3 regions of the Sphingomonas sp. VDB2 genome follow, and region 3 is predicted to be linked to each of the others. Evidence: predicted binding sites of a transcription regulator. Region 3 holds the regulator's gene; each other region holds the start of a gene.
The links. The regulator LexA, encoded in region 3, represses DNA repair genes until DNA is damaged. The targets are predictions, from matches to a motif close to GTTCCNCNCTTGTTCT.

Region 1 (2,267 bases), 1.7 Mb from region 3:
ATTGCAGGCAGCCAGCAAGGCGAGGAAGGGCAGGGCGATGGAAGGCAGGATGGATGGGGCGACGTCTTTGTTCATGGCATGGCCAGCCATGCCCTGCTAGGACGCGATTTGCAAATGCAACGGGGCGCATGATGAAGACGAAGCTTTTTTCCGCATTGCTGGGTTCGCTGGCGCTGGCGCTGCTGGTTCCCGGTCCCGCCCAGGCGCAATTTTCGGACAATTACAATTTTCTGAAGGCGGTGAAGGACAAGGATGGGGAGAAGGTCACCAACCTGCTCCAGAAACCCGGCTCCACCGTCATCAACAGCCGCGACGTATCGACCGGCGAAAATGCGCTGCACATCCTCGTCGCCCGGCGCGATGGAACCTGGCTGACCTTCCTGTTGTCGAAGGGCGCCAATCCCAACCTGACCGACAATGACGGCAACAGCCCGCTGATGGATGCGGTGCAGGGCCGGTTCGAGGAAGGCGTGCGCACGCTGCTCGCCTACAAGGCGCAGGTCGACAAGGTGAATGATAGCGGCGAAACCCCGCTGATCCGCGCGGTGCAGCTGCGCGACGTCGGTCTGGTCCGCCTGCTGGTGGCGCAGGGCGCCAATCCGGAGAAGCGCGACACCATCGCCGGCATGTCCGCCCGCGACTATGCCAAGCGCGACGGCCGCACCCCCGGCCTCACCGAAGCGCTCGACGCCGCCAAACCCGCAGCCGCGCCCAAGGGGCCGGTACAAGGCCCGGTGTTTTAGGGGACGCGGAAGGTCGGCTTTACCCAACGTCATGCCAGCGAAGGTCGTTAAGAGGCGCGTGACTCTCAACGACCTTCGCAGGAGTTACGACAGTCGGTGACCAAGAATGGTCGTCTATGGCCTTCAACCTCCCCAGCCCAGCTCGGCCGCATGGTCCGGATCGCTGAGCGCCGTCAACCGCCGGGCGGCGCGCCGGGCGAAGCGCAGCGTCTCCGCCTTGCGCCGAGCCGCCGCCAGCGGCTCCACCGGGGCCGGGCGCACCAGTTCAGCGTCATATTGGTCCGCGACGATCAGACCAGTGCGCGTCGGCCACAGCGCCTCGCTCTCGAACGGGCCAAGGTCGAACCCCGCCGGCACCGCCCAGAAGAAGCGGTCGCAATAGTCGAAATAGTCGGGCCATTTCATGTCGCCCAGCAGATCGGCGCGGCTGCACTTGATCTCGACGATGGTCAGCCGTCCCGCGCCGTCGATCGCCATGATGTCGGCGCGGCGCCCGTTGGGCAGCGGCACTTCCAATATACCGCTCATGTCGTGGCGGAAGAAGAGCCGCAACGTGCCGCGCGCCACCGCCATTGCGGTGCCGTCGGTCAGCGGCGAACAGGTGTCGACAGGGGCGCTATTCATCGGCCCATCTTAGAACAGGACAGGAACAAATGAAAAGGCCGATTCGGACGAACCGAACCGGCCTGACGCTTTCGCTATCGCGAACCGGCGCGTTCCCGCGCCCGCTCCTCACCGATAGAAGATATGATTGTCGATCATCGCCAGCTTGGCCTTGCCCCAGCCCGGCGAAACCCGGCGGGCGTGGAAGAAGAGCGCGCCTTCCGCGCGGCTGTCCCAGCTGTCGTTCATCGCGATCTGGGCGATGGCGACGGCTTCGCGCCAGCTACGGCTGTCGGCGCGTACGGCCGGCATCGAATGGCCCCGCACGAAGCTGAACTGGCTGGGCTGATAGACGACGCCGCACAGGCTGTCGGCGAAGCGGCCGGACTTGGCCCGGTTGATGATGACGCGGGCGACGGCCAGCTGGCCTTCCAGGCTTTCGCCCTTGGATTCGAAATAGACCGCGCCGGCCAGGCAATGCATGTCGCCTTCCAGCTCCTCGGGTGCGCCCTGGGCGTCGACCAGAGCAGCGAGGCTGGTTGCCTGCGTGTCGGAATCGGTGGAAAATTCGGTTGTGGCCTTGTTGGCCGATGCCAGCGGCTGCGTGACTTCACGCGGCGCGGCGAAAATGACGGCGGACTGCGCGCCAGTCGGAGACGTTTGCGGGAACGTCCGGGGGAGAGAGGTGGCCGTGGCGATCGATTCGCCAGCGACCGACATGTCGGACGCCGTGACCGCCGCGGCGGCGGACAGGGCAAAGGCTGCGGCGATGGCAGCTTTCAGACGAAAACTCATTACTACTCAAAAACATGCGGTTATTGGCCAGCAACGTCGTTTTCAACACATATTCTATGACGTTCGGCCGCCCCCCGTCTGCGTGTTTACCGGCCCCGCCCCCCAATGGGCGAATTCGGCAACCTG
Region 2 (2,267 bases), 160 kb from region 3:
CTGTCCGCGCATCCGGGTGCCGAAATCGGGGTCGTTGTCGCGGCCGCCGCGCAGGTCGCGGATGATCGCCATCACCTTGGCCGCGCGATCGGGATAATGGGCGTCCAGCCATGCGCGGAACAGCGGCGCGACCTCGTGCGGCAAGCGGACGGGGATGTAGCTGACCTCCCGCGCGCCCGCCTGCGCGACGTGGGCGACCAGCGCTTCGATCTCATGGTCGGTGATGGCGGGGATGACCGGCGAGATGCTGGCGGTGACGGGGATGCCGGCGGCCGATAGCTGGCGGATCGCCTCGATCCGGCGCAGCGGATGCGGCGCGCGGGGTTCCAGGGTGCGGGCGATAGCGGGGTCAAGGCTGGTGACGGAGAGCATGACGGCAACCAGCCGGTCGCGCGCCAGATCGGCGAGCAGGTCGATGTCGCGCACTATGCGGTCGGACTTGGTGGTGATGAAGGTCGGGTGGCGGGTTTCGACCAGCAATTCCAATATATCCCGCGTGATCCGCCAATCCTTTTCGATCGGTTGATAGGGGTCGGTGTTCGTGCCCATGGCGATGGGCGCGACGACATAGTTGCGCTTCGACAGTTCGGCGCGCAGCAGTTTTGCGGCATCGGGCTTGGCGAACAATCTGGTTTCGAAATCGAGGCCGGGGGACAGGTCGTGATAGGCATGGGACGGGCGCGCGAAGCAATAGATGCAGCCATGTTCGCACCCCCGATAGGCGTTGATCGATTGGGAAAAGCCGATGTCGGGGCTGGCGTTGCGCGTGAGGATCGTGCGGGGATGTTCGACCGTGACCTGGGTGCGGCGGCGCGGGACAGGGCCGTCCAGTTGCTCGACCGTATCGAGCCAGTCGCCGTCGGCCTCCCGCTGGGGGAGGTTGAAGCGGTGGCTGTCGCCGTTCAGCGTTGCGCCTCTGCCCCTTTCGATCGCCATGGCGCACAAGAACATATAAGGAACAACGTGTCAATTGAGACGACAAGTGCAACAGCAGTACGGCACCGGCATTTCATTAATTGGCTAACTAATGAAATGCCGGATCGGCCTTAACGCTCCATCAGCCGCGGCATCAGTTCGACGAAGTTGCAGGGGCGGAAACGGCTGTCGAGTTGGGTGACGAGGATACCGTCCCAGGCGTCCTTCACCGCGCCGGTCGAGCCGGGCAGCGCGAAGATATAGGTGCCGCGCGCGACGCAGGCGGTGGCGCGGGACTGGATGGTGGAGGTGCCGATGCTCTGGTAACTGAGCCAGCGGAACAGTTCGCCGAAACCGGGGATTTCCTTGTCCTGCACCTGGGCGAGGGCTTCGGGCGTGACGTCGCGGCCGGTGACGCCGGTGCCGCCGGTGGTGAGGATGACGTCAATCTGCGGATCGTCGATCCAGGCATGGAGGCGGGCGACGATGGCGGACCGGTCGTCGCGCTCGATATAGCGGGCGGCGAGAATGTGGCCGGCGCTTTCCAGCCGTTCGATCAGCGCATCGCCGGAGCGGTCCTCGGCGAGGCCGCGTGTGTCGGAGACGGTGAGGACGGCGATCCGGACGGGAATGAAGGCCCGGCCCTCGTCGATCGGCATCAGTCGGAACCGCCACCCATGGCGGCGGAAGGCTGGGCGCGGCCGTCGGCCTTGCTGAGCCGTACCAGCTTCACGCCCTTGGCATTGGGGAAGGTCGGCCACATGCCCTGCGCCATGCCGGTCAGGCAATCGGCGCTGCCCTTCGCCTGGATCTGGTACATCCAGTAGTTGCGCATGACGATGTTCACATAGGCGCGGGTTTCATAATAGGGCAGCGATTCCATGAAGAGCAGCGGATCGCCCTTGTCATGGACCTGCGTGTTCCAGCGATCGACCGGCTGCGGGCCGGCATTATAGGCGGCCATTACCTTGGGCAGCAGGCCACCGGTCGCGCTCATGTCGCGCAGCGATTCCAGATAGCGTTGGCCATATTCCATGTTGGTGGACGGCACGAAGAGTTGCGATGCGTTGGTGAGGCCCACATCGCCGGCGGTGCCGGGACGGACCTGCATCAGGCCGCGCGCACCCGCGCTGCTGACGACGTCCGAGCGGAAGCCCGATTCCTGGAGCGTGTGGGCGTAAATGAGCGAGGGATCGACGCGCCAGCCGCCATCGGGGCGCCAGTCCGGCGCGGGGAAGCGGGCGAAGCTGTCGGGCTGCTTGCCCGCCGGGCCGTTATGGGCGAGCCAGAGCTGGGTCGCGGGCAGGTTCAGGGCGCTGGCGAGGCGCAGCAGCGCGTCATATTGGTCGCTG
Region 3 (2,267 bases):
GGTCACCTTTACCGCCGCGCCGCCCGATATCCTGATTACCGGCGACGGGCGGCATGTCGCCGTGCGGACGGGAAAGGGCATGGCGATATTGCGCGATCGGGCGGGGGATTATGTGCGGGACGTGCTGTCGGAAAGTGCAGGTTATGACGGCGAACTGGCGGCGATCGCGGATTTGCCGGACGCACGCTGTTCGCGCGATCTGTGCGCTGTCGGCGTGAAGGACGGCAATGGCCGTAGCTGGCGGCTGCTCTTCACCCGCAGCACAGTGCTGATCGAGCGGTCCGACTTCGCCCGCGATTGCGCCGCGGCGGACATCGTCGTCAGCGATCGGGGGCTACCGCGCTGGTGTCATCCGCGCTGGATGAAGATCGACCGCCGGTTGCTGGCACGGACCGGCGGCCTGTCCATCACCCTGGCAAAGGGCGAAGTTCACACCGTCCATCGAGTCGGCGACGCACATCCCTGGATCGTTCGCCCACCCCGTGGATCAGGACGACCCAAATCTCAATTATAGCGGCGCAGCAGCCCTGCCAGCTTGCCCTGGATGCGGACCTGCCGCGGGTCGTAGATCTGCGGTTCATAAGCGGAATTGGCCGGATCGAGCCGGACGCGGCTGCCCTCGCGGCGGAAATATTTGAGCGTGGCTTCCGCTTCGTCGATCAACGCCACGACGATCTGACCTTCGCGCGCGACGTCGGTGCGCTGGATCAGGGCGAAGTCACCGTCGAGAATGCCCGCCTCCATCATCGAATCGCCCGACACTTCCAGCGCATAATGATCGCCCGCACCCAACAGCGCGGCCGGCACGGAGAGCATGGTCTGCCCCTCCATCGCCTCGATCGGCACGCCGGCCGCGATCCGGCCGTGCATCGGGATTTCGATCACGTCATTGGCGGCGATCGGAACAGGCGCCGCGACCTTGGGTTTGAGCGCAACGACTGGCGCGGGCACCGGCGCACGATGCATCGCGTCGGGCAGCTTCAGCACTTCCAGCGCACGGGCGCGATTGGGCAGGCGGCGGATGAACCCGCGCTCCTCCAGGGCATTGATAAGCCGGTGGATGCCGGACTTGGACCGCAGGTCCAGCGCGTCCTTCATTTCCTCGAACGAGGGCGAAACGCCGCCTTCGTCCAATCGGGTCTGAATGAAGCTCAGCAATTCCTGCTGCTTGGGCGTCAACATCGCGGTCCTCCGTGGAACGTATGAGGAACGCATAGGAAACAGATGAAGGTTAGTCAAGCACCGAACATGTCAGGGCATCGGCAGGATCACCACCCGATCGCCCGGTGCGGCCGGTGGCGATCCGGCCGGGCGCAGGATCAGGCAGTCGGCTTTCGCCATGGCGGCGGTGGCGGCGCTGTCCTGCGACGTCACCGACACGATGCCGTCCTGCCCGCGCCAGGCGCGGAGATAATCGTCGCGATCGCCAGTGGTCGGGAGAGGAGAGGCGAGTGGCGCGTCGCTCATGGGCGGAAGCGGATCGCGCGCGCCGCCCAGATGCCGGACCAGCGGGAGCAGGAACAGCGTCGCCGTGACGAAAGCCGAAACGGGATTGCCCGGAAGGCCCAGGAACAGCGTATCGCCGATGCGACCGGCCATCAGCGGTTTGCCCGGCCGCATGTTGATCTTCCAGAAATCGAGCGCACCGCCCGCCTTAATGAAGGCGGGCCGCACCAGATCATGGTCGCCGACGGAGGCGCCCCCGGTCGAGACAATGATGTCCGCCGTCCGCGCCCGATCGAGCGCGGCCGCCATGGCGTCGAGATCGTCCGGTACGATGCCGAGGTCGATGACGGCGCAGGGCAGGGCGGCGAGCAGGGCGGCAAGCATCGGCGCGTTGGAGGAAGGCAGGAAACCCGGCGGCGTCGGGGCGCCGGGCGGCACCAGTTCATTGCCGGTGGAGAGCAAAGCGACCTTCGGCCGCCCACCCACCGGCACGGCGCCATGACCGCCCAGCACGGCCAGCGCGATCTGCGCCGGACCGAGGCGGCTGCCTGCCTCCAGCAACAGGGCGTCCTGCGCAAAGTCGGAGGCGGCGCTACGGACATGGCGGCCGGCGGGCAGCGGATCGGCGCTGGCGGTCAGCCGATCGCCGTCGCGGGCCGCATTTTCCTGGATCAATATGGCGTCGGCACCGGGCGGCAGCGGCGCGCCGGTGAAGATGCGGCTGGCCTCGCCGGGCGGCAAGAGCGGAAGGTTAGCCGTTCCGGCTGCGCTTTCGCCGGTGACGCGCCAGGGACCGGGCGCCTCCGCCGAGCGCACGGCAT

Region 1: ABT375_RS13005 (MmcB family DNA repair protein) is a predicted target of LexA. The motif match lies at 1,379-1,394, and genes of this name have one in related genera.
Region 2: ABT375_RS03570 (PA0069 family radical SAM protein) is a predicted target of LexA. The motif match lies at 945-960, and genes of this name have one in related genera.

The regions. Positions count from the first base shown of each region.
Region 1 covers NZ_CP159615.1:2,601,443-2,603,709, reverse strand. The annotation lists gene ABT375_RS13015 (SCO family protein) at 1-90, opposite strand, end outside; gene ABT375_RS13010 (ankyrin repeat domain-containing protein) at 129-743, shown strand; gene ABT375_RS13005 (MmcB family DNA repair protein) at 867-1,367, opposite strand; gene ABT375_RS13000 (cell wall hydrolase) at 1,476-2,141, opposite strand.
Region 2 covers NZ_CP159615.1:697,060-699,326, forward strand. The annotation lists gene ABT375_RS03570 (PA0069 family radical SAM protein) at 1-936, opposite strand, end outside; gene moaB (molybdenum cofactor biosynthesis protein B) at 1,047-1,574, opposite strand; gene ABT375_RS03580 (lytic transglycosylase domain-containing protein) at 1,574-2,267, opposite strand, start outside.
Region 3 covers NZ_CP159615.1:853,666-855,932, reverse strand. The annotation lists gene ABT375_RS04310 (ComEC/Rec2 family competence protein) at 1-514, shown strand, start outside; gene lexA (transcriptional repressor LexA) at 505-1,182, opposite strand; gene glp (gephyrin-like molybdotransferase Glp) at 1,252-2,267, opposite strand, start outside.